DNA from 3 places in the Metabacillus sp. cB07 genome. Region 2 is predicted to be linked to each of the others. Evidence: riboswitches for the same ligand, from Rfam matches in the RefSeq annotation. Region 2 holds a riboswitch; each other region holds the start of a gene.
What was found. Region 2 has a riboswitch for S-adenosylmethionine ahead of JOJ89_RS04800 (bifunctional homocysteine S-methyltransferase/methylenetetrahydrofolate reductase). Riboswitches for the same ligand answer to the same signal wherever they lie in the genome.

Region 1 (10,714 bases), 850 kb from region 2:
TGGTCAGCTGAGACATCTCCTTCACAGTTAATAACATTCTCTACATACCTAACTGTCCACAATCGCCTGCTGCATTCGCCCCTTTAGTTGAATATCTATCAAAAATTAACGTGCTGGTGTGTTACTTTTCAATAAAGTTTTTCCAACAAATGCAAAGGCAATTAACAAAGTAATAAAACTTGCAACAAAGAAACCCATTGCATATGTAGGGATATTCGCTTCTGGTACTCGGTCATTTATTTCTAATCCTAAGAAGTGTACTCCAATGCCATCGCCATCCACATTTGATCCAAGAGACCATAAATCTATTCCTTTGTTGACCATTAAAACTGTAATGAAAGCAAGAAAAGTGAAAACAATCCAACGATTAATCGCGTTCATTTTATATCCTCCTTATTCAAATTCATCTCAAGTGCCTATCAAACAATCCTGCCCTTAAACGAAATAACTGATATTCCCATTTTACCATAATTGTCCAATATTCTGTTTAATTGATATAAATGAAAAAGCACACCATTCTAATTGTTGAATGGTGTGCGAATGACTTTGCAATTTCCTGTTTAGCACCTTCTGAACCGAAACCGTTAATCTTAGATAGGATGCTTTTTTATAAAAGTTCCATGCAGTCATCTGCCAGCTTTTTTAGGAGTTTCTTTTTTTCTTCATTGCTCAGATCAGATGCGTGAATGTGTTTCCGCTGTTCATGCAGTTCGTTCAGTTTGCTGATGAATGGGTCGTTCAGCTGTCCGGCAAAATGATTGGCTATTTCTTTGGCTATAGCTGGGCTTGCGCTGTCTGTTGAAACCGACAGGGTAAGCCTGCCTCTTTTTTTGATAGAGGGAACTTGTACATTTCCAAGGCCGGCTTCACCCGCAATGTTTACAAGCTGGTGTTTTCCTGCCGCTTCTGCAGCCCAGGCATTTACTTCCCTGCTTCCGGCAGCTGCTATGATTAAGAACGCATCCGAGAGATCTTCTTTTTGAACCTCTTTTTGCTTCCACGTAATGATGCCGGCATGGTGAAGCTCCTGAATTTCCGTAGCAGCCTCAGGGCTTACAACTGTGACAGCTGCTCCCTGCTCAAGAAAAACGGCAAGTCTTCGGCATGCGATTTTCCCCCCGCCTATGATGACGACTGGCCGGTTTTTCACATCAATCATTAATGGAAGCATGCGTTTTTCCCTCATATATAAAGTCAAATGCACCGTCCCGGTTTGAAACGGCTTCCTGCACGCGCTCAGTAAAGACTTCCTCAACCCCGCTGTCGTATCCAAGGTATCTGCATACCGTTAAATCCTTATGGGGAACAGACAAAGCCTTTCTCATAACCTCTCTCATGACAAGACCTGTAAACAGCAGATAAGGGACAAGAAATATCCGTTTGTCACTCATGCCTGCAACCCTTTCAAGCATATCATCAAGACTCGGTTTTGCTGCTGTCACGAAGGCTATGTCCACTTCGCTCCCGCCTGCACGGTCTTTTACAAGCAGGCTGATTTCCTTTAAATCTCTTGCCACATCCGGATCTGAGCTTCCTCTGCCGACAATGACGATGAGCGATCCGGGACCCGGATTTCCCTGTTCCGTTACTCGCTTGAGCACACTCTCAGCCAGTTTTTCATGAACGCCGATTGGTTTTCCGTACGTTACCTCAACATGCGGGAAAAGCGATGCGGCTTCTTTCACTTCTTTTGGTATATCCTCTTTCGCATGAGCGGCCGTCAGCAAAAGCAGGGGCACTACCGCGATTTTTTCAGCCCCTTTTCTGACGCATGCAGCGAATCCTTCTTCAATCGAGGGCTCGGCCAGTTCAAGAAAGCAAATTTCCTGAATATCCGCTTCGATGTGCGGCTGGATCCGCCTGATAAAGGAGACAGCCTCATCACAGGCCTGTCTGATCCGGCTGCCGTGGCAGACATATAGAACAGCCTGTTTCATCCTAAAGCACCCCGCTGATGGCAGCTTTAGAGGCTTTTTCCTCAAACCAGCTGATTTTTTCGCGGTAGCGGACAACTTCTCCGATGATGATCATGCTGGGGTTCGTGATTTTTTCAGTTCTGGCAATCTCTGCAATCGTTTCAAGCGTTCCGGTTACAGTCTTCTGAACGTCAGTCGTTCCCCAGTGAACAAGCGCAGCAGGGGTATCTTTGGACTTTCCGTTTTTCAGCAGCTGCTCCTGAATATAGGGCAGATTCCCCACTCCCATATAAATTGCAAGTGTATCAATCCCTTTTGCAAGACTTGCCCATTTTTGCTCTTCTTTTTCATCATTTTTATGGTGCCCTGCAACGAAGGCAACGCTTGCGCTCACATCACGGTGTGTGACGGGAATCCCTGCATATGCAGCAGCAGCTATTCCCGATGTGATGCCGGGTACAATTTCAAACGGGATGCCGTGTTTGACAAGGGCTTCCGCTTCTTCTGCACCCCGGCCGAACACAAACGGATCTCCGCCTTTCAGACGGGTGACGGTTTTTCCGCTTTTAGCGTAGCGGACAAGAAAATGATTGATTGTTTCCTGCTTCATTAAGTGATAATCTGGCAGCTTTCCGCAGTAAATAAGGTCTGCACCTTCTTTTGCATAGGAAAGCAATTCTTTGTTCACAAGTCGGTCATATAAAATGACATCGGCCTTTTGAATGCATTTAACAGCCTTTAACGTGATCAGTTCAGGATCACCAGGTCCTGCACCTACTAAATAAACATTCCCCATTGATAGACTCTCCTTACTTATATGAAAACTGCCTCGCTGCGTTCGGCGTGTGATGTAGTGATTCTTACAGTCTACTATATCAGGAAAACGGAGCATTTTTTAGAATATTTTTGTTAAATCAAGCCTCTTTCAATCAAAGCTTTTGTCAGCTGTTTGACACACTCTTCTACTGAGTGCTTTTCGGTGTCCATAATGATTTCGGGATGAAGAGGTTCCTCGTACGGGGCGCTGATTCCCGTAAAGTTCTTAATCTCTTCATTTCTCGCTTTTTTATAAAGACCTTTAGGATCACGCTTCTCGCATTCTTCAACAGAACATTTCACATAGACCTCAAGAAATTCATTCTCTCCGACAAGCGATCTGACAAGATCTCGGTCAGCGCGGTAGGGTGAAATAAACGCCGTCAGGACAATCTGCCCGCTTTCCACAAACAGCTTTGAAACCTCGCCGATCCGGCGGATGTTTTCTTTGCGGTCTTCTTCACCGAAGCCAAGATCACTGTTCAGTCCATGTCTCACGTTGTCTCCATCCAGCACAAATGACTGGGCGCCGCGGTCGAACAATGTCCGTGCAAATGCGTTTGCGACAGAAGACTTGCCTGAAGCAGACAGCCCTGTAAACCAGAGGATAAAGCTTTGATGCTTATTTTTATTATGCCGTTCTTCTTTTGCGATAGATGCTTGATGCCATACGATATTGCTGCTCATCATTGTTTCTCCCTTCTTACGAAACGACTTCTTTTTTTAGTCCGCTGATCAATACTTCAATCACTTCAGGCCTGCTGAATGTGCTTGGCGGCACTTCGCCGTTTCTCAGCATCTGTCTGACCTTTGTGCCTGAGAGAATGACGTGATCTGCGCTGTCATGAGGGCACGTTTTCGTTGTAGCCATACTTTCGCATTTGCTGCAGTAGAAGCTGTGGTCGAATTTCATCGGCTTAATGCCAAGCTCCGCTTCTTCAAATTGGTCAAATATCTTCTGAGCATCATATGTGCCGTAATAATCACCGACGCCTGCATGATCTCTTCCGACAATAAAATGAGTGCATCCATAATTTTTGCGGACAAGCGCGTGGAAAATCGCTTCTCTTGGTCCTGCATATCTCATCGCAGCAGGGAAAACGCCAAGCTCCACTCGTTCTTCCGGATAGTAGTTTTTAAGCAATACTTCATAGCTCTCCATGCGGATTTCTGCTGAAATATCATCAGATTTCGTTTCGCCGACAAGAGGATTCAGAAACAATCCGTCAACTGTTTTAAGGGCAGCTTTCTGGATGTATTCATGTGCTCTGTGCACAGGATTTCTTGTCTGGAAGCCGACTACGGTTTTCCAATCTTTGCTTTTAAAAATCGCTCTTGTTTCTGATGGATCAAACGTATATTCTTTAAACGGCTTATCGGGACGCTTGATCAGAGTGATTTTGCCTCCTGCATAGATGTCTTCTCTTTCATGCAGTTTTTTCACTCCGGGATGGGCGAGATCCGCTGTTCCGTAAACATTGATCGCTTCATTCGTTTTATCCGGCTCATAGAGATCTTCGATTTCAATCAGCCCATACACTTCGCCGCCATACTGAAGCTTTGCTTTTTCTCCTGTCTTCAGCGACGCTGCTGTTTCTCTTGAAACCGGAAGCGTGATCGGAATGCTCCAGACCGTGCCGTCTGCAAGTCTCATGCTGCTGACTACACTTTCATAATCCTCTTGTGTTAAAAAACCCGTAAGCGGGCTGTAGGCTCCGATTCCGATCAATTCCAGATCGCTGAGAGCCATTGCATCGATTTCGATCACCTGATCGATTTCATGTGCAGTGACTTCAGGATTGTATACATCAACTAATACTCCACCATGCGGATGTAAACTCATTTATTTTTCCTCCTAAACTGACCTTTTTAATTGGTTTTAACGTTAAATGCCTCCGCCTTCTTCATGCACGGCACGCTTTTCATCCTTTATCGCCTTCATCAGGCTCAGTGCACCTAGGGTTGCCAGCATGACACTCAGAAGAACGATAAGGGAGTACATATCCTTTTCCAAAAACAGTTTGACAAGCATATACGATATGGCAAGTGAAAACAGCGGTGAAACAATCCAGATTCGGATGATTTTCTTCACAATGTGCTTTTGAAGAATCTCGCTTCCGCTTTTCGCCATTCCAAGTCCGATAATAGCTGATGAGGTCACCTGAGTCAGAGGGACGGGAAGTCCGAAAATGGAACTGGCAATCACAAGTCCTGCTCCTGTACCGGAAATCAGAATGCCTTCAGGCTTTGAATACCGGGTAATTTTCTTACCGTTTGTTTCAAGCACTTTTTTGCCGAGAAAAATCGCTCCAAGAGCAACAAATGCTCCTCCGAGCAGGGTCCCGTCCGGCACCGAAATCAGGCCGGCCCCGACAAGCGGCCCCACTGCGTTTGCCACATTGTTCATTCCAGCTGAGAAAGCCTCGAAAAATCCGGCCAGTATCAGGATGCCTGTAAGGAGCGGACGGTCTTTAAAGAACGGTTTATGCTGCACTTTATAAAGCCCTTTGCCGAACAGCCAGGCAATTCCGAAAGCTGCGACAGGAACAATCACCCAGAACATCATGATAATCATCAGTGATTTAATAAATAGGATCTGATAGGCAATTCCCACTCCCACAACGGCTCCAACCGTCACCTCGCTTGTTGAAAGCGGGATTCCCAGCAGGTTTGCAAGAAACAGCGAGCTTGTCGCAGACAAAATAATGATCAGAACAACTTTCACATCAATGATATCCTGCGGAATAATTCCGGCACTTATTGTCTTAACAACCTCTCCCCCGCCAAGATACGCGCCTGCAAAAACACCGATGGCGCATATAAATAGGGCATGCCGGGCTTTCGGAACTGCACCGGAACCGTAAGCTACTCCCATGGAAGCAGCGGCCCCGCTCGCTCCAATATTCATGGCGAAAAAGAGACTGATGGCAAGCGCACCCAGTTCAAGCACGGCAATCCCTCCTTATCCATGCAGGCCGCATTCTGTTTTGCCCTGGCCGCTCCATCTGCCTGAGCGCAGATCATCTGCACTGAACGCAGGCTGCGTGCAGTGGAAACAGCCGATGCTAGGATATCCCTGATCATGGAGCGGATTATAAGGGAGGTCATTTTTATGAACATAGCGCCAGACATCTTTCCACGTCCAGTGAATGAGAGGACAGACTTTTACCGACTGAAACTTGTCGTCTTTATTGATAAATTGCACATGTTTCCTTGTTTCAGACTGCTCTCTCCGAAGCCCTGAAATCCACGCTTCTGACTGAGAGAGTGTTTCATTCAGCGGCTGAAGCTTTCTGATTGCACAGCATTGATTCGGATTTGTTTCCCACAGCTTATCTCCATGCTGTTCAGCTTGTTCTGCAAGGGTAAGGGCAGGTTTTTTCATCGTGATTCGGAGCTTGGGATACTTTTCTTTTACACGTTCAATGGTTTCATATGTTTCCTTGAAATGAACATCTGTATCAAGAAACACAATCGACGCATCCGGTTTTACTTTTGAAATCAGGTCAATGAGAACCATGCCCTCAATGCCAAAGCTGCAGGCATAGACAATCTCTTCGCCGTAATGGCCGTAAGCCCACTTCAGCACATTCAATGCGCCGCTGTACCCGTCGTCTGTTTCAAAAGTCTGTTCTTGCTCATGCCATGTTTTGTATGTCAGCATGCTGATCTTCTCCTCACTTTTCAGGTCCCGCACAAAAAGCTTTTACCATCAGGACAGGAGCCCGCTTTTGTCAAAACGCCTCCGGTTTGTCCGGTCAGCATCCTCATTTCATTCTGATTTTTTCATTTTTCTCAAGCTGAATCACTTTTCCGTCCTGAACGATCAATGTCACAGAACCATAGCTCATTGTGTTCAGCATTTCCTTAAGCCTGTCGATGACCGCGTCAAGTTGTTGATCAGTACCCACAGTGGTCCCCCGTTTCTTACCCATTAAAAAAAGCCTTCCGGTTTGAAAGACTGTTCAGGCATCAACCTTATCTTCCAAAATGGGTTTCATTTTGCTGGATGTAGCACCTTGCACGCATGCAGGTTGCCGGGCTTCACCGGGCCAGTTCCCTCCGCCTCTCTGGATAAGTTTATTATATTTTTCTAAATTTTATCACAATTGAAGACTATGTCAATCATAGTTTTTCTATCGGAATTAAAAAACATCTCTTTTTTTAGAACTAATTATAAAAAAGTGCTAGATTAACAGGGTTTGAATAAGGTGTACTAAAGTTCGTCCGGGAGGTGGGAGTTATTTTTCATTTATTAAGTGCAGCTGTCTTTTTTTATGCTTTAGGCGGATTTTCATTAGCTTATGCGGCAATGGAGATTGATGACCCAGCCATTTTTGAAAAAATGAAAGAGGAACGAGGAGTGATGAAGTGTTTCGGGGTGATCGGTTTTGCGGGATTTAAACTCAGCGGGAAATGGCTGCCTGCACCCTGGCAGAAAAAAGGATTCAGAATTGGCTTTTTGCTGATCAGCACACTGGCTTTTTCCGGCAGCATGCTGATATGGAAATAAAAAAGGCATCAGCTCTTCCTGATGCCTTTTCTCTTTATACGTTCAGCCATTCTTCTGAAGAGGGATTTTCACGCCATTTCTTCAGCTTGGCTAAGTCTTCTTTTTGAATGGAGCCTTTTTTCAGAGCTGTTTCAATCAGAGATGAATAGTCCGTCAGTGATACGGAATGAATGCCTTCTTCCTCAAGCATCTCTGTCCCTTTTTGCAGTTCATATGTGAAAATGGATACAGCGCCGATCACTTCGCATCCGGCTTCTCTCAGAGCTTTAACGGCCGTGATGACGCTTCCTCCGGTTGAAATCAAATCCTCCACTACTACCACTTTCTGTCCTTCCCGGATCTTTCCTTCAATCTGATTGCCCTTTCCGTGACCCTTTGGCTTGCTTCTCACATAGGACATCGGCAGATTCAGAAGATCACTTACCCATGCAGCATGAGGAATTCCTGCAGTAGCCGTGCCTGCTATCATTTCAGCTTGGGGATAATGCTCTCTGATCAGAGCGGACAGACCTTCTGCAATGTTTTTTCTTACTTCCGGATAAGAAAGCGTGAGGCGGTTATCACAGTAGATCGGTGATTTGAGCCCGCTTGACCAGGTAAACGGATCATTCGGGCTAAGGAATACAGCTTCGATTGTCAGCAGTTGTTCGGCAATTTGATGGTTCATACAGGCAGTCCCTCCCAGGCGTTTTTCATTTCAGTATAGGCGGCAAGCGGATCCGGTGCTTTGGTGATGCTCCGTCCGACCACAATTCCGGTTGACCCAAGCTCTCTCGCTTTTTCAGGAGTTGCCACCCTGACCTGGTCATTTACTGCATCTCCGCTCATGCGTATGCCGGGTGTTACGGTCATAAACGAGGCTGGAAGCTCGCTGTAGATGCGGGGCACCTCCAGAGAAGAGCAGACAATACCGTCAAGGCCGCTTTTCGCCGCAAGCTTAGCGTAGCTTAGCACCGTATCATCAAGGCTTTTGCTGATCAGCAATTCGTTCTTCAGCATCTCTTGCGATGTGCTTGTCAGCTGAGTGACAGCAATGCAGGCGGGACGCTTGGACCCTGCAGGTGTTCCGGCCTCAAGACCTTCCATTGCAGATTCCATCATGGCACTGCCGCCGGCAGCATGCACATTGACAAGATTGACTCCGAGTCCGGCAAGACCCCTCATCGCTTTTTTCACTGTTTCCGGAATATCATGGAGCTTAAGATCAAGGAAAATCTCATGTCCGTCTGATTTCAGCTGATCTATGATTGCAGGACCTTCCCGGTAAAAGAGCTCCATGCCTACTTTTACATACAGCTTCTGTCCGGACATCTTTTTTAGGAATTCTCCTGTTTCCGAAGCATCCTTAAAATCAAGCGCGATAATCAGCGGTCTCTCGTTCATGCTTATAGCTCCTTCCGATGCATTCTGTAATGTGGTCAAACCCGTACTTTTTAAGTACATGAGGCAGTTCTTCAATGATTTCAGGGCAGACAAACGGATTCACAAAGTTGGCTGTTCCTACGGCTACGGCGCTTGCTCCAGCGTACATGAATTCAAGAACGTCCTCTGCTGTCTGAACACCGCCCATGCCGATAATCGGAATAGATACAGCCTGGCTGACTTCATGAATCATGCGGATGGCTACCGGTTTGATCGCTGGGCCGGATAAGCCGCCTGTGCGGTTTGCAAGAACCGGCTTTCCTGTTTTCAAATCCAGCCTCATTCCGATTAGCGTGTTGATCATCGTTAATCCATCTGCTCCAGCCGCTTCGATGGCTTTGGCAATTTCAGTGATATTGCTGACGTTCGGTGACAGCTTGACATAAACAGGCACCTCTGACACAGCTTTTACTGCGCGCGTAAGGGAAGCTGCCATCTCAGGGTTTGTACCGAATGCAATTCCTCCGGTTTTAACATTCGGACAGGAAATGTTCAGTTCAAGCGCGTGGACATTTTTCGCCTTGCTGATTTCTCTTGCAACTTCGACATAATCTTCCTCTGCTGAGCCCGCCACATTTGCAAGAACCGGCACATCGAATGACTCAAGCCAGGGAAGCTCATTTTCAAGGATTCCATTTTGTCCCGGGTTTTGCAGGCCAATTGCATTGAGCATGCCCGCTTCTGTTTCAGCCACCCTCGGCGTAGGATTTCCAAACCGCGGTTCGGCTGTTGCTGCTTTGATCATGATGGCTCCAAGTTTGTTCAGGTCATAAAGGCCGGCGAATTCTTTACCGAATCCAAAGCAGCCTGATGCCGGCATAATCGGATTTTTGAGTGAAAGTCCCGGAAGTTCAACATTCAGCATGACAGCACAACCTCTCCTGCTTTAAATACCGGCCCGTCGGTGCACACTTTTTTATAAGATGTGCCATTCGGGTCATCTGCTGTATGGCACACACATGCAAAGCATGCACCGATTCCGCAGCCCATTCTTTCTTCAAGAGAGAGAAAAACAGGCTTGTCAGGAAAAAGATTTTGGAGGTTTGCAAGCATGGGGGTCGGACCGCATGCGAAAAGAGCGTCAAAATCGATGCTGCGCTCTTTGATGCAGTCTGTGACGAACCCTTTCGTCCCGTATGAACCATCTGCCGTCGCAATATAGGTTTCTCCGAGTTTCTTAAACTCACTTTCATAGAAAACCTGATTCGCAGACTGGAAACCGAGTACGTGGCGGACGTTAACACCCTTTGCAAGCAGACGCCTTGAAAGCTCGTATAAAGGAGGGACTCCGATGCCGCCTCCGACAAGAAGCGCTGTATCTCCCTGATCCAGGCTTTCCGGATCAAATCCGTTTCCAAGCGGGCCGAGCACATCGACCAGTTCTCCTTCTTTCCTTGCAGAAAGGAGCTTCGTGCCCGCTCCCTCTGCCCGGTAGATCATCGTGAATTCCCGCTTTTCTTTCTCTATTTTTGCAATGCTGATCGGTCTTCTTAAAAGAGGAGATGCTGCACTTGAAACTTTGATATGAACGAACTGGCCGGGCTGGTTCATCTCATCGACCAGACTCCCTTTTAATGTAAGTTCATAAATTCCCTCAGCAATTTCTCTCTGTCCGGCAATGATCATCCATTCTTTTCGGATCAAGCGTACGTCACCTCTTTGCTGATAACTCGTTTTGGCATTTGTTCTGTTGAGAAGGTCATTGACTCTAAAACTCTTAAAATCGCTTTTGCTGTGTCAAGGGATGTGAGACACGGGATGCCGTTTTCAACCGACTCGCGTCTGATTCTGAAGCCATCGCGCTGCGGCTGTTTCCCTTTTGTCAGTGTATTGATGACGAACTGAGCTTCGCCCGTGCGGATAATATCCAGCATAGTAGGAGACTCACTGCCGATTTTGCCGACGATTCTCGCTTCTACCCCGTTCTCATGCAGGTAGCCGGCTGTTCCGCTTGTTGCCATGATCTGATAGCCGATTGCACTGAAGCGGCGGGCTACCTCCAGACCTTCTTCTTTATCTTTGTCCGCGATTGTCAGAAGGACCTGTC
Region 2 (10,714 bases):
ACTCCAATGTCTTCAGGACGTATCAGATCAAATAATTTGGCCTGGTCATCAAGGTTTGGGCAGGCCGGATAGCCGAATGAAAAACGCTGGCCCTGATACTTGGCTGAAAAGCGCTGATCCATTGTGAAATCCGGTGGATCAGGGAAGCCCCACTGATCACGGATCAGCTGGTGCGTCCGCTCGGCAAGACCTTCAGCAAGCTCAAGGGCGAGTGCCTGAACAACATGGCTTTTCAAATAGTCGCCCTGTTCCTTAAATCGGTTTGCAATCTCTCTGACTTTCTTTCCTGCCGTAACAGCAAAGAAGGATACATAGTCTCTTGTGCCGCTTTCAGGTCGAACGTAGTCAGAAATGCAGCGGTGCGGCAGTTTTGACTGTCTTGGAAAGTCAAAGGTCTGCAGCTTTTCTTCTGTTGCAGGATCCAGAATGTGCAGCGAATTTCCCTCTGATACAGCAGGAAAGAACTGATAAACCGCAGCAGGTTCAAACCATTTTTCCGCTTCTCCCTGCTTCAGGAGCTCATCAATGGTTTCTTTAAGGGCTACGGCCTTTGGATCATTGTTTTTCAGCATTTCCTTTACTTTACCCTTGAGGCCGAGGTGGTGGCCAATCAGCATCTGCATGTTGACATAAGGGATTAGGTGCTGAAGATTGAAATCTTTGATGATATGGCGTCTGCAGTCCTCAGGTACAAAAACAGGGGACGGTGCAAGCTCTGCTCTTTTTTCAAGCAGTTCTGTCACTGCGGCAGTCGGTTTCTTTTCAGAAAACTGTTCAGACCGCACTTCTTTCTTTTTAAACTGGGCCGGGTCGACTCGGATTCGGTTTGCAAGTGAAAGGCCGTCCATCGCATCCTTGGCATACACCACCGGTCCGCTGTATTGCGGAGCAATCTTTCCGTCTGCAAACTTTCTGGAAAGGGCAGCGCCGCCGACCAGGATCGGAACAGAAATGTCAGCTTCACGCAGATCCTGTGCGGTCAGAACCATTTGCTGGGCTGACTTCACAAGCAGGCCTGAAAGTCCGACAATATCCGGTTTCTCTTTTCTGACAGCTGTAATTAAATCCTGCGGGGTCACTTTAATTCCGAGATCCACTACTTTGTAGCCGTTGTTGCTCAGGATAATATCCACAAGGTTTTTCCCGATATCATGCACATCGCCTTTAACCGTTGCAAGCAGGATTTTTCCTTTTCCGCTGTCATCCTTTTTCTCCATATACTGCTCTAAAAAGGAGACGGAAGCTTTCATCACTTCTGCACTTTGAAGAACTTCGGCGACGATCAGCTGGTTTGTATTGAACAGCTCTCCGACTTCAGCCATTCCAGCCATGAGCGGACCGTTAATGATATCAAGAGGTGCATCATATTCCTTAAGGGCGATTTCAAGGTCTGAAATCAGTCCTTCTTTTGTGCCCTCTACAACATATTGGGCGAGACGCTGCTCAAGCGGGAGGGACTGTACAGGTTTTTTGGCTGTCTTTTTCTTTCCCCGGTAATGATTTGTAAAAGCGGCCAGTGTTTCGTCATTTGTGTTAAAAAGAAGAGTCTCCGCCATTTTAACTTCTTTTTTCGGAATGGAAGCAAAACGCTCAAGCTTTTCCGTGTTGACAATCGCATAGTCGAGACCCGCCTGTGTACAGTGATACAGATAGACGGCATTCAGCACTTCGCGTCCTACAGGCGGCAGGCCGAAGGATACGTTGCTGACGCCAAGCATGGTCAGACATTGCGGAAGGCGCTCTTTGATCAGGCGGATGCCCTTAATCGTTTCTTCAGCAGAACCAATGTACTGCTCGTCTCCTGTGCCGACAGGGAAAACGAGGGGATCAAAAATAATATCTGACGGACTCAGGCCGTGCTTTCCAGTAAGCAGGTCAAATGAACGGACCGCAATATCAAGCTTCTCTTCAGCTGTAAGAGCCATGCCTTTTTCGTCTATAGTTCCCACAACAACAGCGGCACCGTATTTATGAATCAGCGGAACAACAGCGTCAAAGCGCTCTTCGCCGTCTTCCAGGTTAATCGAGTTGATGATGACTTTTCCCTGGGAATAAGATAGTGCTTTTTCAATGACAGCTTCATCGGTTGAATCGATGACAAGCGGCGCCTTTACTTTTTTGGTCACTTCTTTTATGAATGCTTCCATATCTTCAAGTTCGTCGCGGTCAGGGTCTGCAAGACAAATATCAATGACATGTGCTCCGTTTTTAACCTGTGCTCTTGCAATTTCAGATGCTTCTTCAAATTTCCCCTCGGCAATCAGGCGCTTGAACTTCCTTGATCCAATGACATTGGTCCGTTCCCCGACAAACAGGGGTCTCATGGAGTCGTCATAAATAAGCGGATCAATACCGGAAACGGTATGTGCCGGATCACGTTCCGGGACGGTGCGCGGATTCAGTGCGCCGACAGCATCTGCGATAGCCGTGATATGTGCAGGTGTGGTTCCGCAGCAGCCGCCGACAATATTGAGCCAGCCCTGTTCTGCAAAACCTTTCACTTTCTGCGCAAGCGAACGCGGTGATTCATGGTATTTTCCTTCCTCATCAGGAAGGCCGGCATTCGGGTAACAGCTGACGGCTGTATGAGCCATTCCAGACAGCGTCCTGATATGGTCTGTCATAAACTCAGGTCCTGTCGCACAGTTCAGGCCGACAGAAAGAGGCTGCATATGTTCAAGAGAAATAAAGAAAGCTTCAATGTCCTGGCCGGCAAGAGTCGTGCCCATTGGCTCAATCGTGCCTGATACCATAAGGGGAATTTCTTTTCCGGTCTTCTCAAACGCACGCTTGATGCCTAAAAAGCCGGCTTTTACATTCAGCAGGTCCTGGCTCGTTTCAAGGAGAAGCAGATCGGCTCCGCCTGCAAGCAGTCCCAGTGTCTGTTCTTCATAGTTCTCAATCAGTTCGTCAAATGTGGCTCCTCCCGTAACAGAGAGCGTTTTTGTTGTCGGTCCCATTGAACCTGCTACAAAGCGGGGCCATTCGGGTGTTGAGTATTTTTCAGCTGCTCTTTTCGCAATTTCAGCCGCTTTTTTATTCAGTTCAAAGGCAAGGTGTCCAAGATCGTATTCATCCAGGACGATTTTCGTAGCCCCGAACGTATTTGTCTCAATAATATCTGCTTTTGCCTCAAGATAAGCTTCATGGATCGATTGAATGACCTCAGGTGCAGTTATAGTCAAATATTCGTTGCACCCTTCATAAGGTTCTCCGCCGAAGTCATCTGCAGAAAGATTGGCGTCCTGAATCATGGTGCCCATCGCCCCGTCAAGAACGAGGATTTTTTTCTCAAGCTGTTTTCTTATATCAGACATGCGTAATCTTCCTTTCGGTGGCCTCAGACTCTTTTTTATGGATATAATTCGTTAGTTCCACTGTCAGTTCATAATTCAAAAACGGTGTGATCAAGTAAATGCCGTTGAACAGATCAAACGCAGCATCAATCAGGTTTTTGGCAATGGCCAGACCCTCCTGATAGGATTTTTCCTTATCATCTCCGGCATTGGCCATTTTTTCACGGATGCTGTCAGAGAGGGTGATGCCAGGTATCTCATTATGAATAAATTCAGCATTCCGGCTGCTTGTGAGCGGCATAATGCCGATATAGACGGGTACAGTTAAGTGTTTTGTTTCTTCATAGACATCAATCAGCTGTTTTTCGGAATAGATCGGCTGGGAGATAAAATAATCAGCCCCGCACGCGATTTTTTTCTCGAGCCTTTTAACGGCTTTATCAAGATACTTTACATTTGGGTTAAAGGCGGCGGCTACAGAGAAGTTCGTCTTTTCGCCAAGCGGTTTTCCTGAGTAAGAAAGCCCGTCATTAAATTGCTTAATCAGACTGATCAAATCAAAGGAAGAAAGGTCATAAACAGAAGTTGCCCCCGGGAAATCCCCGATTTTGGACGGATCTCCTGTTATGGCTAAAACATCTGTTAAGCCAAGAGTGTGGAGCCCCATTAAATGTGACTGCAGTCCGATTAAGTTGCGGTCTCTGCAGGTGATATGAATCAGTGAGCGAATCCCGTGAGTCTGCTGGACAATGGATCCCATGGCTGCATTGCTGATTCTTGGTGAAGCAAGGGAATTATCCGCAAGTGTTAAGGCATCGATTCCAGCCTCCTGCAGGGCCTTTGCTCCTTTCAAAAATTTATCAATCCCGAGCTTCTTCGGCGGGTCAAGCTCTACAATGATGGAGCGTTTTTCTTTGACAATATCCTGCAGCGGAGGATACTTTCTCTCTGCAGCTGAGGCAATAGAGATTTCTTCTTTCCTTGCTTTCACCTTCTTTTCAGTCACCGGAGGCAGTCCTTTAAGAGCAGAAGCCATTGCCCTGATATGATCAGGAGTCGTTCCGCAGCAGCCTCCTATTAATCTCGCACCCTGGTTTCTAAAAGCAAGTGCGCTTTCAGCGAAGTATTTTTCACCGGATCCGTAAACAAGTCTGCCTTCCTCAATGGTCGGGAGGCTGCTGTTTGGATAAACGGACAGGAAGGCCTTTTCTGGAAGAGGAACTTCCTCCAGAGATGAGAGCATATGATACGGCCCAAGCCTGCAGTTCAGCCCGACAACATTCGCCCCGAGTTCCTCAAGCTGGGACAGACCGTCAGAAAGAGGAGTGCCGTCCTGGAGAACGCCGATTTCATGGAGGGAAATGTTCGTTATGATCGGCAAGTCAGTTTCTTTTCTTGCAATCTCGAGAACCGTCTTCATTTCTTCAAGATCATAATACGTTTCAAGCAGGAGGCCGTCCGGTTCTTCGTTCAGCAGAAGATAAAGCTGCTCCCTGAAATTTCGCCGCAGGTCTTCTGGCGAATAAGCCCCCTTTTTAAAAGCACGGACCCCGCCGATTGTGCCGAGAACATAAGCTGAGGTGCCTTCCGCAGCTTGCTTTGCAATTTGCACAGCCTTGCGGTTAATGGCGCGCACCTCATCTTCAAGCCCGTATCTGGACAGCTTGATATAATTGGCCCCGTACGTATTTGTCTGAATGACATCAGCGCCGGCATCAAGATACGCCTTATGAACATTCAGAATGTCATCCGGTTTTGACAGGTTCAGTTCTTCAAAACACCGGTCCACACCGTGGGAATAAAGCAAGGTGCCCATTGCTCCGTCCCCGATCAGAATTTTTGTCTGCAAGTCAGTTAAAAGTGCCAAAGCTATAAACCTCCTAAAATACAGCTGATAATGGAAAAAAGAAAAAAGCCTTCCAAGAAGAAGACTTTTGAGTATGCGCGGCTTCTTCTTATCGTCCGATGGATGCATCGCTGGAATTAGCACCTTGGATTGCGCCAGGTTGCTGAAGCTTCGACGGGCCAGTCCCTCAGCTTCTCTAGATAAGAATCAAAAATATGAAATTGGCTAAATGATATTATATCTAATTTACATGTTTTTTTCGGGAGATTCAAGTGCGAAAAGTAAAAGTTTTCTGAATTGATGAGGAATTCTTATCCCAGTCCGGATAAAAAAAGACCCAGCAGGAAAAACTGCTGGGTCCAAGCGTTTATCTGAAATTAATGAACTGAACATCGATCGGCAGATCCGCACCGCGGACAGCTGCAATCACCTGCTGCAGGTCGTCTTTGCTTTTGCCGGTAACACGGACTTGATCATCCTGAACCTGTGTTTTCACTTTAAGTCCTGCATTTTTTATGATCGCGTTAATCTTTTTCGCATTGTCCTTATCAATACCCTGGACAAGCTTTGCACGCTGGCGGATGGTCCCGCCTGATGCGCCTTCAATTTTTCCATAGTCAATATTGCGCGTCGCCACGTTGCGCTTGATCAGTTTTGAAATGAAAACATCCTTCAGCTGATCCATTTTAAACTCATCATCAGAAACTAAAACAAGCTCCTCTTTTTCAAGCGTAATGCTGCTTTTGCTTCCTTTAAAATCATAGCGTGTACCGATCTCTTTCATCGTCATCGTGATGGCATTTGTTACCTCAGGCATATCCACCTTCGACACAATATCAAACGAACTGTCCTTGGCCATAAGAATCCTCCCAAAAGTTTGTATTATCCTTAGATTATAGTAGAATGTACATGATATAACAACTAACGGCAGTTCAGCTGCAAAGGAAGGAACGAACAAATGAATCCCGGAACGTTTATGACGCTTAAAATAGATGAAAAAGTAGATTACGGATATTATTTAACAGATGGAGAAGACCGAGTGCTGCTTCACAAAACGGAAATCACTGAACCGATTGAAGAATTGGACGAGGTTGAAGTGTATCTGATTGTTGACCATGAAGACCGCCTAGCGGCAACGATGAAAAAGCCGACGATATCAGAAGACCGGTTCGGATGGGTGGAAGTAGTCAGTGTCAGGGAAGACATGGGGGCATTCGTCGACATTGGCCTTTCAAAAGATGCACTTGTCGACAACGATATTCTCCCGGCTTACGTCAGTGTATGGCCAAAAGAAGGCGACAAACTCTACTGTTCCCTGAAAGTGACGAAAAACGGAAGATTTTTCACAAAGCTTGCAACGGAAGATGTCATGCAGGAAAACATCGTCCCGGCTGAAGGAGTCCGGAACAATCAGGCCGTTACAGGAAGAGTCTACCGAATCATCATTGCAGGAACTTTCATCATAACTGAAGAAGGCTACAAAGGATTCATCCACTCCTCCCAGCGCAAAAGAGAGCCGCGTCTTGGCGAACTTGTAATAGGACGAGTTGTTGATGTGAAAGAAGATGGCACCCTTAACGTTTCTCTCCTTCCGTTCAAACATGAGGCATTGGATGAAGATGCACAAGTGATCTGCGATTACATGGAAGAAAGAGGAGGAGCCATGCCCTTCTTTGACAAGAGCGACCCGGATGACATCAAAGAACGCTTCAACATGAGCAAAGGTGCATTCAAGCGTGCGCTCGGCTCACTCATGAAAGCAGGCAAGGTTTATCAGGAAGACGGCTGGACCTATTTTAAAAAAGAACAACAGTAAGCGCATATGCGTTTGCTGTTTTTTTATGGGCAAAATTTGATTTTGGGCTTTTGCCGGGAGGAGGGGAATTGTTTTATGATGGATTTGAAAAAATGAAATTGTCTTATGATGATACTTGAAAAATGAAAGGGGATGTTTATTAGTTGAAGGACTTAAAGGAAAACAGGGAATTGCTTATTTACCGGAGTTTGAACGCCAGATCCGTTTTGGATGAAGAAGCTCTCATCTGCTTGCGGCAGCTTGAAAAAGGGTTCCAGGGAGAAAAGTATTTTGAACAGTGGCTTAAGGAGAATGGAGGGGATGGCATAGTGTTAAGCGATCTGCTCTTTGAAATCGGCGGATCTTTCGTACAAATTGATTCCCTGTTTATCAAGCATGATAAAACGTACGTGTTCAATGTAAAGAACTCGGAAGGTGATTACTTCGCAGAAGGAGAAAGATGGTCCACCCCGGCCAAAAAAGAAATGAAAAACCCTTTGCTTCAGCTCAAAAGAAGCGAAGCCTTGCTCACGCGGCTTCTCCAGGATAAGACCATTAAGTTCCCCCTCGAACCATTCGTCGTCTTTGTAAACCCCAACTTTCACCTGTACAATGCTCCAATGGACCAACCCATCATTTATTATCCCCAGCTGAACCGCTTTGCGGAAAAACTCAATCAAAAGCGGGGCAGATTAACAGGCTTTCATGACATGCTAGCCAAAAAACTGTTGGAATCGCACGTGGAAGAATATCCGTTTTTGCAGCTGCCGGGGTATGGGTTTGAGGGGTTGGAAAAAGGTATTATATGTCCCCAATGTCTATTGCTGTATACCCTCTTTAATAAAAGGAATTTTATATGCTCTAATTGTAAAACAACCGAACCGCTTCTACCTGCAGTATTACGGGCAATAGGAGAATTCAGGCTTCTCTTCCCGGAAAAGAGGATCACTACAGATCAGATACATGAATGGTGTAAGTTTGTTTTATCGAAAAAGACAATACGAAAGATTCTGTTCGCGCATTTTAAACACATAGGGCGCGGGAGGTCATCTCACTTTGTAGATAAATAAGATTAGTGACATTGAAAAAAGGATTTTTCCGTTTGATGGTTCCGATCACGGAGATAAGTGCTACCAAAACAGAAAATCCGCTGCTTGATGGTTCCGATCTCGTAGATAAGTGATATCAAAACAGGAAATCCTTAGTTTGATGGTTCCGATCACGGAGATAAGTGCCATCAAAAAAGAAAATCCTCCGTTTGATGGTTCCGATTACAGAGATAAGTGCCATCAAAAAAGAAAATCCACCGCTTGATGGTTCCGATCACAGAGATAAGTACCATCAAAACAGAAAATCCTTAGTTTGATGGTTCCAATCACGGAGATAAGTGCCATCAAAACAGAAAATCCTCCATTTGATGGTTCCAATCTCGTAGATAAGTGCCATCAAAACAGAAAATCCTCCGTTTGATGGTTCCGATCACGTAGATAAGTACCATCAAAACAGAAAATCCTCCGTTTGATGGTTCCGATCACGTAGATAAGTACCGTCAAAACAGAAAATCCACCGCTTGATGGTTCCGATCACGTAGATAAGTGCCATCAAAACAGAAAATCCTCCGTTTGATGGTTCCAATCTCGTAGATAAGTGCCATCAAAAAGTAAAATCCACCGTTTGATAGTTCCAAACTCAGAGGTAAGTGCCACTAAAAAATACCACCACTCAATACTACCCATAAAAATCTCCACTCCCCCCAAAAAAATAAACTTTCCCCAAAACCCGTCGATAACCTCCTAGTAGAACTTTTTAAGGAGAGAGACATCAATGAAAAAAATACTGATCATGATAGCGTCCTGCATGCTGCTTGCCGCCGGGTGCGGAAAGAGTGAGGCAGTCAGCAGCGCGGATCAAAAAATAAAAGTGGGGATTATGCTCTCGGATGTGGGGCTTGGGGATCAGTCCTTCAGTGATTCGGCGTTTGCGGGTCTGGTCAAGTCCCGTGATGAACTTGGGATTTTGTTTGATTACCGTGAGCTCGAAAAAACGGGCAGTTATGAAAAAGGGATCACTGAGCTTGTTGAAGAGGGGAATGATCTTGTCGTTGGACTTGGGTTTATGGTTCAGGAAGATTTGGAAAAAGCGGCAAAGAAGTATCCGGATCAGCAGTTTTTGCTGATTGATGCGGTTTCTGAGTCTGAGAATATTACCTCGGTAACGTTTAAAGAAGATGAAGGGAGCTTTCTTGCCGGAGTTGTTGCAGCGATGGCTTCTAAAACAAATACAATCGGATTTATTGGCGGCGCTGATGTTCCGCTTATAAACAAGTTCGCTGACGGATTTGCAGAAGGGGCAAGAACGATCAAGCCTGAGATTGTTATCTACACGGAGTATGCAAATGACTTCGGCAATGACATCAAGGGAGGGGTAATGGCAAACAGCATGATTAAAAGAAAGGCGGATGTGCTTTATGCAGCAGCAGGTTTTACGGGCGCAGGTGTATTAAAGGCAGCCCAGGACAGCGGGGTATATGCGATTGGTGTGGACAGCGATCAGTATTTTTATGCAGAAAAGGCTGTTGTGACGTCGATGATGAAAAATGTGGATATCGGCATTTTTCAGCTTCTGAAAGACTATGTCGAGGAACAGAAACTTCCTGAGGGGCATATTGAACTTGGTGTGAAGGATAATGGGGTTCAGCTGGCTCCAATCCGTGTACTGAGCCTGACGGAACAGCAGCAGAAAACGCTTGATCAATGGAAGCAAAAATTAGCAGAGAGCAACTAGGAGGATCACCGTGTCATTAAAGAAAAAATTATTGTTCAATTCTGTCGGCATTATCATACTTGCTACCTTTATGATTGGCTTTATCGTCTTTAACATGCTGATGATTCAAAAAACAAACCAGAATGAAGTTCCTGTGCTTTTGAACGTTGAAAAACTGCAGGGGGAGTTAAACGCATCTAAACAAAGCTTAAACAATTTCGCCTTCTCTCTATCCGATGCGCACAAGGAGGAGGCGCTGCAGTCGCTGAACAGGACGGAAAAGCTTTTAGGAAGCCTAAATCAGACCTTGCAGGATGAAAATGGGAAGGCTGCTTTAAAAAAGGCATCAGCCAAATTCGATGAACTCAACCAGAAAACGCTGCCTGCACTTGAAGAGAAAAATCAGGCAGAAGTGAAACGACAGGCTGTTAGAGTAGACGGGATCTCAAATGATATTTATTTTGTGAATCTCCATGTTCATGACAGATACACCTTTATTCAAGAAGAAGTAAAGGGACAGATTGAGTTTGTCATTTTGTCGGCGGCCATTGGAACGGCCCTTTTAATTCTTGTTTCAAGTGTTCTTGTGATCAGAATGACTTCGTCGATTACGAAGCCTTTAAAAAGCATGTCAGAACAGGCGGCGGCTATTGCACAGGGGAACCTTGCCGTGCAGGCTTTGACCTATAAGGGGAAAGATGAAATCGGGGCATTAAATGATTCGTTTTCAAGTATGGTGAATCAGCTGAAAGGGCTGATCCTTTCCATTGACACTGTAAGCAAACAGGTCGATGGGTTTGCTGAAACCCTTGACAGTGAAACACGTGTTTTAAGCGAAATAAGCGGACAGGTCGTTTTATCAACGGACGAACTGTCCGCCGGATCCCAGTCGATTTCCTCTGATCTTCAAGATGCTGTTTCTCTGATTGAGCGGATGGACGCAGGCTTCAGCGAAAACGTCAACCGCTCCCAAAAGTCTGTGAAATTTGGAGAAGAAGCGGCAGGCGCTATTCA
Region 3 (10,714 bases), 1.6 Mb from region 2:
TAGAAGACTTACACTTTTAGTCTTTTTACAAATAAAACACGATAATCAGTTGGAGGTAGAAAACATGAACACACCAAAAGAACTTCGCTACTCTGAAGAACACGAGTGGGTAAAAGTTGAAGGCGATAAAGTACGCATCGGGATTACGGACTTTGCACAATCAGAGCTTGGAGATATTGTGTTTGTTGAACTTCCTGAAGTAGGCGACGAAATTAAAGCAGACGAGCCATTCGGCAGCGTTGAGTCTGTAAAAACAGTATCTGAGCTGTATGCTCCAATCAGTGGTACGGTTGTTGAAATTAATGAAGACCTTGATGACAGCCCTGAATTTGTCAACGAGTCTCCATATGAAAAAGCCTGGATGATTGTCATCGAGCCAAGCAATGCAGGTGATGTTGACAGCCTGATGACTGCTGAGCAATACGAAGAAATGACAAACGAAGACTGATAATCAATCTGCCTTCTGGACACCCTAAACAGTAAAAAGGAGGGTGTTTCAGCATGTCATTTGAAAAGAAGCGGCTGGATATTACGGATCGCGTTACCGGCAGGTTTGAAGGCGGACAGATGAATCTGTTTTTTGAAAAAGAGCAAATCGGTTCGATGTCACTTGGACCGGACGGCCGGGTGTCGTTGAAAAATGGATATGAAGAAGAAAATCATTCCTTTTTTCAGTATGCAGACGTTCTATCTAAACAAGATGAGAAGTATGTCGATTGTGACGAAGAAAACGGCTGGTGCTGATGACTTGGCAGTGGAATGTTCCACTGCCTTTTCCTGTTGTGACGGCCTGTTTTAAAGGTCAGAAGGAAACAACCTCATGCATTTCGAATAGGTTATAGATAACATATACTCTAACTGAATAGGTGATGGCGATGTCTGCAATTGAGGTTGAAAAAGTCATAATAGTTGAAGGAACATCTGATAAGCGTAAAGTATTGAATGTTGTCAATGAACCGGTAGAAATCATTTGTACAAACGGCACGATCAGTCTGACACGGCTTGATGAAATGGTGGATGAACTGTTCAGCCGCGATGTATATGTGCTTGTGGATTCTGACGATTCCGGGGATCGCCTGAGAAAACAGTTTAAACGCGAATTTCCCGAGGCTGCGCATTTGTTTATCGACAAAATGTACAGGGAAGTTGCCACCGCGCCGGATCAGCACGTCGCAGCTGTGCTGCTGAGTGCAAACATTGATGTACATGCTAAATTTTTATAAAGGGAGCTGCTGAAAAGCCGATGATCGAATGCAATGAAGAGCAGGTAAGCAGACTCGCAGACAAGGAAAAAGCCATTCTTTATCTCTATACACCTTTTTGCGGCACATGTCAGCTTGCTAAAAAAATGATGACAGTCGTTGAGGCGATGCTGCCTGCCCTTGAAATAAATATGGCCAACCTGAATTATCTTCCGAAACAGGCGTCAGTCTGGGAAATTGAAAGTGTCCCTTGCCTGCTTATTTTTGAAAATGGAAGAGTAATCAGCAAAACGTATGCCTTTCATTCTGTCGAACATCTCTATCACATATTAAAAAAACATGCCGCCTGATGAGGGCGGCATTTGACATATTTCTTGGGAAATAGAATCTTGTCTATCTGCGGGAAGGAATATGTCGAAGCTTTCTTAAAGGGAAAAGTACGGAAAACTAGAATTTCTCCCTTAACCACTTGCACGGAAATGGGGAGAAACGATGGATCTGGACTTTTTTGCCGAAAAAATGAATAACGCCCACTTTATTCAGCCGCTGCTTCCAAATGAAAACTTGAGAATTGAGTTTTTTGTTAAAAATATCAACAAAAAATCAACCCTGGTTTTGCAAAAAGGCAACTGCCATATAACCAGTGTTGATGAATTCTTTCATGTGCAGATTATAGGGGAAGAAAAGCATTTTCAAGATTGCTTTCATTCGCCGATCAGGCTTTTGCAGCTTGTAAAACTTGGTGCTATGGAGGCAAAAGGATCATTCAGAAATATACTTCGGATAGAGTCACTCATTCAACTCTGCAAATAATATTCTAAAAATTCAAACAAATAATTGACTTGAGACAAACTAAAATGATACAATTCCAACAGAAATAATAAGATATCTTATCAAGAGCGGTGGAGGGGCCTGGCCCTGTGAAGCCCGGCAACCGGTTATAGAGAGTGAATCACGGTGCCAATTCCAGCAGAGTGCATATGCTCTGAAAGATAAGAAGACCGGGATGCGCGCCTCTTCTTTGAAGGGGCTTTTTATTTTTTGAAACTTGGGAGGAGAAATGGATCATGACTCAAAAAAAGTACCGTTTGGAGACCGTCAACATTCATGGAGGGCTTAAGCCTGATCCTGGAACAGGTGCCAGATCTGTTCCGATTTACCAGTCTAATGCATACGTTTTCAATGACACTGAGCACGCTTCAAACTTATTTGCATTAAAAGAACAGGGGTACATTTACACTCGTATACATAATCCGACTTCCTCCGTCCTTGAGGAGCGCATTGCTGAACTAGAAGGCGGTGTCGGAAGTCTTGCAGTAGCAAGCGGTATGGCTGCCATCACCCTTTCGATTCTGAACATTGCCGGTGCCGGCGATGAAATCGTGTCTGCGTCCAGTCTCTACGGGGGGACCTATAATCTTTTCCAGACAACTTTGCCAAAATACGGCATTGAAACCACATTTGTTAATCCGGAGAACCCAGAAAATTTCAGAAGCGCGATCACAGAAAAAACGAAAGCCATTTTTGCCGAGACAATCGGCAACCCGAGTCTTCAAGTGCTTGATATCGAAGCTGTTGCAAAAATTGCTCATGAGGCCGGCATTCCGCTGATTGTAGATAACACATTCGCCACGCCGTATTTGTGCCGTCCCCTTGAACACGGTGCTGATATCGTTGTTCATTCTGCGACAAAGTGGCTGCTTGGAAATGGCACAACGCTTGGCGGCATCATTGTAGATGGAGGGAAATTCGACTGGAACAGCAGAAAATTCCCAGGTTTCACCACACCTGATCCAAGCTATCATAACCTGGTTTATGCGGAAGCCCTTCCGGAAGCAGCTTATATTGTAAAAGCGAGGGTGCAGCTGCTGAGGGATCTTGGGCCTGCTCTAAGCCCGTTTAATGCTTTTCAATTTAACCTCGGTCTTGAAACGCTGCACGTCAGAATGAAAGAGCATATCTCGAATACGAGGAAGGTTGTAGACTATCTGAACGGACATCCTGCAGTGAAATGGGTTCTTTATCCTGAAGATTCAAAGCATCCGGACCAGGCTCTTGCTGAGAAATACTTGCCTGAGGGAGCAGGCGCAGTTGTCGTATTCGGCATTGAAGGCGGACGCGAAGCAGGGGCTAAAGTGATCAACTCTGCAGAGCTGTGGTCACACGTTGCGAATGTAGGGGATGCAAAGAGCCTCATCATCCATCCTGCCAGCACGACACACCAGCAGCTTGACGCTGAGGGCTTAAGAAAATCAGGCGTAACGGAGGATTTAATCAGGCTCTCTGTTGGAATTGAACATATAGACGACCTTCTCGAAGACTTGGAGCAGGCAATTGAGAAGGCTGTCGGCGTAAGGTCACTGACAGAATCGACGGCACGATAAGACAAGGTTATCCTCGTCCAGCTCCAGCGCCTAAATCCTCTGTCAGAACAAATCCGTCAAAAAAGTCAAACCCGGACTTTTTCGCCGGATTCTTATCTGCCTATCGGATCTGACCAAGGCGCTTGCGCTTTTGTTCTTGACACGTACTTTTGTTGCATGATAGAATCACTCTCGTACTATAAACTCACTAAATATACAGTCAATTTAATAAATGTTAGTCTCTTATCCAGAGAGGTGGAGGGAAGTGCCCTATGAAGCCCGGCAACCGTCAACATTGTTGAAAAGGTGCCAATTCACTCAAAGCTTGCAGCTTTGAAAGATGAGAGAAAGGTTTTTTCACATATGCCTTTCTGCTCATTTCTGCAGAAAGGCATTTTTGTTTTCAGAAAAAACATGAAGCAATGCCATATAGAGCAAAATGTTAGTGAGTGGAATTTTGGAAGAAGGTGAATTCATGATTACGCTAAAGGACGTGCGAAAAGTCTTTCAGACGAAGAATGGCCGTGTCACGGCTGTTGATTCCGTCAATCTGGACATAAACAAAGGTGAAATTTTCGGAATTATCGGTTATAGCGGCGCCGGGAAAAGTTCACTTATCCGCCTGCTGAACGGACTTGAAAAACCAACGGAAGGCTCCATTCAGGTGGCAGGCCAGGGCATCGATAAAATCAGCGGCAGCGATCTTAGAAAAGCGCGGCAGGAAATCAGCATGATTTTCCAGCATTTCAATTTGCTTTGGTCAAGAACTGTCCGTGAAAATATTGCGTTTCCGCTTGAGATTGCCGGGATAAAAAGCGAGCAGCGGGCTAAACGGGTAGAAGAGCTGATCAAGCTTGTCGGGCTCGAAGGCCGGGAAGACTCCTATCCTTCCCAGCTGAGCGGAGGGCAAAAGCAGAGGGTCGGAATTGCGAGAGCCCTTGCCAACAATCCAAAAGTCCTGCTATGTGACGAGGCAACATCAGCACTTGACCCGCAGACAACCGATTCCATTCTTGACCTGCTTGTTGACATTAACGAACGGTTAGGACTGACGATTGTTCTGATTACCCACGAAATGCATGTTATCCGAAAAATCTGCCACCGTGTGGCAGTGATGGAAAGCGGAAAAATTGTCGAGCAGGGTGAAGTGCTAGACGTATTCAGAAGGCCTCAGCAGGCCATCACAAAGCGCTTTGTGAAACAAATTACAGAGCCGGACGACACGCAGGAAACAATGGAGCTGATCCTTGAGAAATATAAGCAGGGCATGGTTATTCAGCTGACATTTGTAGGTGACTCAACTGAAAATCCCCTTATTACGAACCTGATCCGGAACCATCCGATTCAGGTGAACATTCTTCAGGGGAAAATTTCGCAGACTCAAAGCGGATCTTACGGTACACTGTTTATCCACATGGACGGCGAACAGGCTGAGCTTGAAAGAGCGATGGCCTACATCCGCAGCCAAGAGGTCGAGGCGGAGGTGATTTCAAATGTTTGAAAACGTGAGATGGGAAAACGTTTGGGAAGCAACCAGTGAAACCTTGTTCATGACTGCCTTTTCCGTGGCAGCGACATTCGTGCTGGGCATCATCCTCGGATTGCTGCTCTTCCTTACATCCAGAGGCGGTATTTGGGAAAACAAGCCGGTTAATGTCATCATATCTGCATTTGTAAACATTTTTAGATCGATTCCGTTTATCCTGCTGATCATTTTGCTGATTCCTTTTACCAAGGCCATTCTTGACACGTTCCTTGGTGCAAAGGCGGCACTGCCGGCATTAATCATCGGAGCTGCTCCGTTTTATGCCCGAATGGTTGAAATTGCACTCCGTGAAATTGATAAAGGAGTCATTGAAGCGGCCAGATCAATGGGTGCTAAAACATCTACGATTATCTGGAAGGTCCTGATTCCTGAATCATCACCTGCTTTAATCTCCGGCATTACAGTAACGGCTATCGCTCTTGTGGGCTACACAGCCATGGCTGGGGTAGTTGGTGCAGGAGGCCTTGGAAATCTTGCCTTTTTGGAAGGCTTCCAGAGGAACAATAATGCTGTAACGATGATTGCAACTATTTTAATATTAGTCATTGTCTTCATAATCCAATTTATTGGAGATTTAATAACATCAAAATTAGATAAACGTTAGGGAGGATATTCACCATGAAAAAATTACTATTAAGTGCTGTTTTTGCTACATCTGCTTTCGCTCTTGCTGCCTGCGGCGGCGGTGACGGTGGCGGAGAGGAAACAAAGACTCTGAAAATCGGAGCATCAAATGTTCCTCACGCTGAAATTTTAGAAGAAGCACAGCCTTTACTTGAAGAAAAGGGAATCGAGCTTGATATCGTTCCTTTCCAGGATTACATTCTGCCGAACAAATCACTTGCAAGTGAAGAAATTGATGCAAACTACTTCCAGCATATCCCGTACCTTGAGTCACAAATGGCTGAAAACAAGGACTATGATTTTGTGAATGCAGGCGGAATCCACATCGAGCCGATCGGTGTATATTCTAAAAAACATAAATCGCTTGAAGATATTCCTGAAGGCGGAACAATCATTATGAGCAACTCTGTTGCTGATCACGGACGCATGCTTTCCCTCCTTGAAAAAGAAGGCCTGATCACAATTAAAGAAGGAGTCGACAAAACAACTGCGACTGTCGACGACATCGATGAAAACAAAAAGAACCTGAAGTTCAAAGCTGATGTAGAAGCAAGCATCCTTCCTCAGGCTTACAACAACGACGAAGGCGATGCTGTTCTGATCAACACGAACTATGCAATCGGCGCAGGACTAAACCCTCAAAAAGATGCAATTGCCCTTGAAGGATCAGATTCACCGTACGTAAATATCATCACTGTCCGCAAAGGCGACGAAAACAAAGAAGAGATCAAAGCGCTTGTAGAAGTTCTTCACTCAGAAGAAATTCAAAAGTTCATCGAAGAAAAATACGAAGGTGCAGTTGTGCCTGTAGACGGTAAATAATTTGCACGGCCTTTGGAAAATCCGAACTGGAATCAGTTCGGGTTTTTTTCTTGTGAAGGCACATCTTAGGTGGGGGAGGTAAAGGATCATACAGATATGACCCTTAAGGCAGATTATAATTTGATGGCACTTATTGCAGAATTTAGAACCATCAAAAGCGGTGATTAGAACACTTTCGTCGTGTCCCCGCACCGAGTTAGTGCTGCTAACTCATGATTAGAACATTTTCGTCGTGTCCCTGCACCAAGTTAGTGCTGCTAACTCATGATTAGAACATTTTCGTCGTGTCCCTGCACCGAGTTAGTGCTGCTAACTCATGATTAGAACACTTTCGTCGTGTCCCCGCACCGAGTTAGTGCTGCTAACCCATGTTTGGAACACTTTCGGCGGGGTCACGATTCACGAGAGCTAAAGGGTCAAGACGAGCGGAGAATGCTTCCTGTTTGTGGCGTCGCTAAACTCCAGTGCACTGCAGCGGAGGGAACTTGACTCCTGCGGGATGAAGAGGGCACTGAAGATCTCGCAAGCGCAGCGAGGAAGCTTCAGGCACTCCCCGCGGAAAGCAAGTTCCCGGAGCGAAAGGGAACGGGTACCACTGCAAAATAAATTAGAAAGAAAATTCCTCCTCAAACAACAATCAATATTATATAGAAGAAAACAGTCACTCCAAACCAAATAAGCTGCTGCTGCATCCTTTATTTTTCCGCATACTCTGGACCCCTTTTCTGCATACTAACGGTGTTGAATCTTAGGAATGGAGCTGAACAGTATGCAGCATTTTGAACCGAGAAACTCAAGCGAAGCAGCTTTGCACGACTACAAAGAAGGCCTTGGCATTTTTACAGAAAAAATGCCTGAACTTGCTCACCTTTATAATGAATTTACACAGGAATGCTTTAAAGAAGGGACTCTCTCCCAAAAAGAAAAGCAGCTGATTGCCCTTGGAATCAGTATTTACTCCCAGGATGAATACTGTATCATTTATCATACGAAGGGCTGCCTTGATCAGGGAGCGAGCGAACAGGAAATTCTCGAAACCGTAGGGGTGACGGCTGCATTCGGCGGAGGAGCCGCCATGAGCCAGTCTGTTACGCTTGTTCAGGAGGAGTGCATCACAGAACTCAACCAGCTGAAACAGTAGCAAACAGAAGGAAACGAGAGCATCTTTTTAAATTCTGCCTGCTTCGAGCAGTGAAGAGCTCTGTATGTATGTCACTCATTCTTATCCCTTCTCAGCAGGTTTGAACTTTTTTACAAGGGGTATTACGATAGTAGTATCGTTTTTACAAAACCTGAGAGGATGATTCATTATCTACGCAAGTCAGCAGAAGCTTGATTTGAATTACACGACTGAAATGGAAAAGGCTCTTATGCAGTCCCACAAAATGGGGTACGCAGTGTACAGCAGAAACCATGAGAAGCGTATGGAAGTAGAAAAGAATCGTGAAGAGGACTATCAGAAAAGCAAACAGCTGTTTGCGGAACTTGACCGGAAAATGAATGGATAGACTATGGATAAAAGGAATCAGCCGCAGGCTGGTTCCTTTTAGGTTGCGGCAAATTGGATCAGCCTCCGAAAAAGTTGTATTCACTTTTCATTTGTTATAAAATTAGAATGAGAATAAATTGAGAATGATTAAATTCAGATCTTATAGATTATTGGAGGTATAAGCAGTTATGGCAGGATCAACATTAGTGATTAAAGATTTACATGTGGAAATCGACGGAAAAGAGATTTTGAAAGGTGTAAACCTTGAAATAAAAGGCGGAGAGTTCCACGCAATCATGGGACCGAATGGTACTGGTAAATCTACGCTTTCATCAGCAATTATGGGGCACCCTAAGTACGAAGTAACAAAAGGCAGCATCACTCTTGACGGTGAAGACGTGCTTGAGATGGAAGTTGATGAGCGCGCACGCGCAGGTCTGTTCCTTGCAATGCAGTATCCAAGCGAAATCAGCGGTGTAACAAATGCGGACTTCCTTCGTTCTTCTATTAATGCACGCAAAGAAGAAGGCGAAGAAATTTCATTAATGAAATTCATCCGCAAAATGGATTCAAACATGGAATTCCTTGAAATGGATCCTGATATGGCACAGCGCTACCTGAACGAAGGTTTTTCTGGCGGTGAGAAAAAACGCAACGAAATTCTTCAATTAATGATGATCGAGCCTAAGATTGCCATTCTTGATGAAATTGACTCAGGACTTGATATCGACGCTCTTAAAGTCGTTTCAAAAGGTATCAACCAAATGCGTTCTGAAGAGTTCGGCTGCCTGATCATCACTCACTATCAGCGCCTGCTTAACTACATCACACCTGATCATGTGCACGTTATGATGCAGGGACGAATTGTAAAATCAGGCGGTCCTGAGCTTTCTCAGCGCCTTGAAGCAGAAGGATATGACTGGATTAAACAAGAGCTTGGCATCGAAGACGAAACTGTTGGTCAAGAAGCGTAAGCGTTAGGGGGATTAAGATGACAGTAGAGACAACATTCAACCATGACTATGTCGCCGGCTTTTCAAAAGAACTTGGCGAACCGGAATGGCTAACAGAACTGCGCTTACAGGCTCTTGCAAAAGCTGAAGACCTTTCTATGCCAAAGCCGGATAAAACAAAGATTGACAAATGGAACTTCACTGAGTTTAAAACTCATGCAGTGAAAAGCGAAAAGCTTACGTCACTTGACAGTCTGCATGAAGAAGTAAAATCTCTTATCGACCTTGAAGAAGAGAACAAAAATCTGTACATCCAGCTTGATACAACACCTGCCTATTCATCTCTGTCACAGGAGCTGAAAGACCAGGGCGTTATCTTTACAGATATTCATACAGCTGCACGCGAGCATTCAGAGCTTGTGCAAAAATACTTCATGACAGATGGCGTTAAAGTAGATGAGCACCGCCTGACAGCATTGAACGCTGCTTTGATGAACGGCGGAGTGTTCGTATATGTGCCTGAAAATGTCGAAGTTGCTGCACCTCTTCAAGCTGTTTATGTTCACGAGAATCCGGCTACGACTCTTTTCAACCATGTAATCGTAGTAGCAGATAACAACAGCTCAGTAACGTATGTTGAGAACTATATTTCTGTAACGGAGACTGAAGGAGCAATTTTCAACATCGTGACAGAAGTTTTCGCAAACTCAAACGCAAAAGTAACGTACGGTGCTGTTGATCACTTGAATAAAGGTGTTACAACATATGTAAACCGCCGCGGAACTGCAGGTCGCGATGGCCGTATCGAGTGGGCTCTCGGCTTGATGAACGACGGAAACACAATTTCTGAGAATACGACAAACCTTATGGGTGACGGATCTTACGGCGACACAAAATCAGTTGTAGTCGGCCGCGGATCGCAAACTCAGAACTTTACGACTAAAGTGATTCACTTCGGAAGAAACTCTGAAGGATATATCTTAAAACACGGTGTAATGAAAGACAGTGCTTCATCTGTCTTCAACGGCATCGGAAAAATCGAGCACGGTGCTTCAAAATCAAATGCTGAGCAGGAATCAAGAGTGCTTATGCTGAGTGAAAAAGCGCGCGGTGACGCTAACCCGATTCTTCTAATTGATGAAGATGATGTTACGGCAGGACACGCGGCTTCTGTTGGCCGTGTAGATCCTCTTCAGCTTTACTACCTGATGAGCCGCGGAATTCCAAAGGTTGAGGCAGAGCGCCTTGTCATTCATGGATTCTTAGCACCGGTAGTCAACGTCCTTCCAATTGAAGGTGTTAAGAAACAGCTTGTAGAGGTTATTGAAAGGAAAGTTAAGTAATGAATATTCAAGATATCCGTTCACTTTTTCCGATTTTGGATCAGCAGGTAAATGGACAGGATCTTGTATATCTTGACAGTGCAGCGACTTCCCAGAAGCCGCTGCCCGTCATTGAAGCGCTGGACCGCTATTACCGGGAGTACAATTCAAATGTGCACCGCGGCGTTCACACGCTTGGAACGAAAGCGACAGATGGATATGAAGGAGCCCGTGAAAAGGTCCGGAAGTTCATTGGCGCTTCATCAATGGAAGAAATTATTTTCACGCGCGGAGCTACGACAGCTTTAAATACAGTTGCAGCGAGCTATGGGCGTGCGAATCTTAAGGCCGGGGATGAAATTGTCATCACCCACATGGAGCATCATGCGAATG

Region 1: linked by a shared signal. The riboswitch ahead of JOJ89_RS09095 (YezD family protein) and the one ahead of JOJ89_RS04800 (bifunctional homocysteine S-methyltransferase/methylenetetrahydrofolate reductase) in region 2 are both predicted to bind S-adenosylmethionine.
Region 3: linked by a shared signal. The riboswitch ahead of JOJ89_RS17980 (O-acetylhomoserine aminocarboxypropyltransferase/cysteine synthase family protein) and the one ahead of JOJ89_RS04800 (bifunctional homocysteine S-methyltransferase/methylenetetrahydrofolate reductase) in region 2 are both predicted to bind S-adenosylmethionine.

What each region holds. Positions count from the first base shown of each region.
Region 1 is NZ_CP069296.1:1,811,149-1,821,862, reverse strand. Features, by position in the region: gene JOJ89_RS09140 (hypothetical protein) at 1-16, opposite strand, end outside; gene JOJ89_RS09135 (hypothetical protein) at 106-381, opposite strand; gene JOJ89_RS09130 (NAD(P)-dependent oxidoreductase) at 608-1,171, opposite strand; gene JOJ89_RS09125 (sirohydrochlorin chelatase) at 1,152-1,937, opposite strand; gene cobA (uroporphyrinogen-III C-methyltransferase) at 1,939-2,712, opposite strand; gene cysC (adenylyl-sulfate kinase) at 2,826-3,419, opposite strand; gene sat (sulfate adenylyltransferase) at 3,436-4,575, opposite strand; gene JOJ89_RS09105 (sulfate permease) at 4,618-5,640, opposite strand; gene JOJ89_RS09100 (phosphoadenylyl-sulfate reductase) at 5,695-6,396, opposite strand; gene JOJ89_RS09095 (YezD family protein) at 6,500-6,643, opposite strand; SAM riboswitch class I at 6,708-6,813, opposite strand; gene JOJ89_RS09090 (hypothetical protein) at 6,967-7,245, shown strand; gene pyrE (orotate phosphoribosyltransferase) at 7,280-7,912, opposite strand; gene pyrF (orotidine-5'-phosphate decarboxylase) at 7,909-8,628, opposite strand; gene JOJ89_RS09075 (dihydroorotate dehydrogenase) at 8,597-9,532, opposite strand; gene JOJ89_RS09070 (dihydroorotate dehydrogenase electron transfer subunit) at 9,526-10,311, opposite strand; gene carB (carbamoyl-phosphate synthase large subunit) at 10,308-10,714, opposite strand, start outside.
Region 2 is NZ_CP069296.1:960,193-970,906, forward strand. Features, by position in the region: gene metH (methionine synthase) at 1-3,317, opposite strand, end outside; gene JOJ89_RS04800 (bifunctional homocysteine S-methyltransferase/methylenetetrahydrofolate reductase) at 3,310-5,163, opposite strand; SAM riboswitch class I at 5,249-5,349, opposite strand; gene JOJ89_RS04805 (YajQ family cyclic di-GMP-binding protein) at 5,510-6,001, opposite strand; gene JOJ89_RS04810 (CvfB family protein) at 6,101-6,958, shown strand; gene JOJ89_RS04815 (nuclease-related domain-containing protein) at 7,102-8,007, shown strand; gene JOJ89_RS04820 (BMP family lipoprotein) at 8,762-9,721, shown strand; gene JOJ89_RS04825 (methyl-accepting chemotaxis protein) at 9,732-10,714, shown strand, end outside.
Region 3 is NZ_CP069296.1:3,498,751-3,509,464, reverse strand. Features, by position in the region: gene JOJ89_RS18010 (arsenate reductase family protein) at 1-3, shown strand, start outside; gene gcvH (glycine cleavage system protein GcvH) at 65-448, shown strand; gene JOJ89_RS18000 (YusG family protein) at 502-744, shown strand; gene JOJ89_RS17995 (toprim domain-containing protein) at 876-1,223, shown strand; gene JOJ89_RS17990 (thioredoxin family protein) at 1,244-1,552, shown strand; gene JOJ89_RS17985 (hypothetical protein) at 1,695-2,015, shown strand; SAM riboswitch class I at 2,090-2,201, shown strand; gene JOJ89_RS17980 (O-acetylhomoserine aminocarboxypropyltransferase/cysteine synthase family protein) at 2,270-3,586, shown strand; SAM riboswitch class I at 3,806-3,912, shown strand; gene JOJ89_RS17975 (methionine ABC transporter ATP-binding protein) at 4,041-5,066, shown strand; gene JOJ89_RS17970 (methionine ABC transporter permease) at 5,059-5,715, shown strand; gene JOJ89_RS17965 (MetQ/NlpA family ABC transporter substrate-binding protein) at 5,730-6,557, shown strand; gene JOJ89_RS17960 (carboxymuconolactone decarboxylase family protein) at 7,327-7,698, shown strand; gene JOJ89_RS17955 (YuzK family famiily protein) at 7,895-8,065, shown strand; gene sufC (Fe-S cluster assembly ATPase SufC) at 8,235-9,020, shown strand; gene sufD (Fe-S cluster assembly protein SufD) at 9,038-10,342, shown strand; gene JOJ89_RS17940 (cysteine desulfurase) at 10,342-10,714, shown strand, end outside.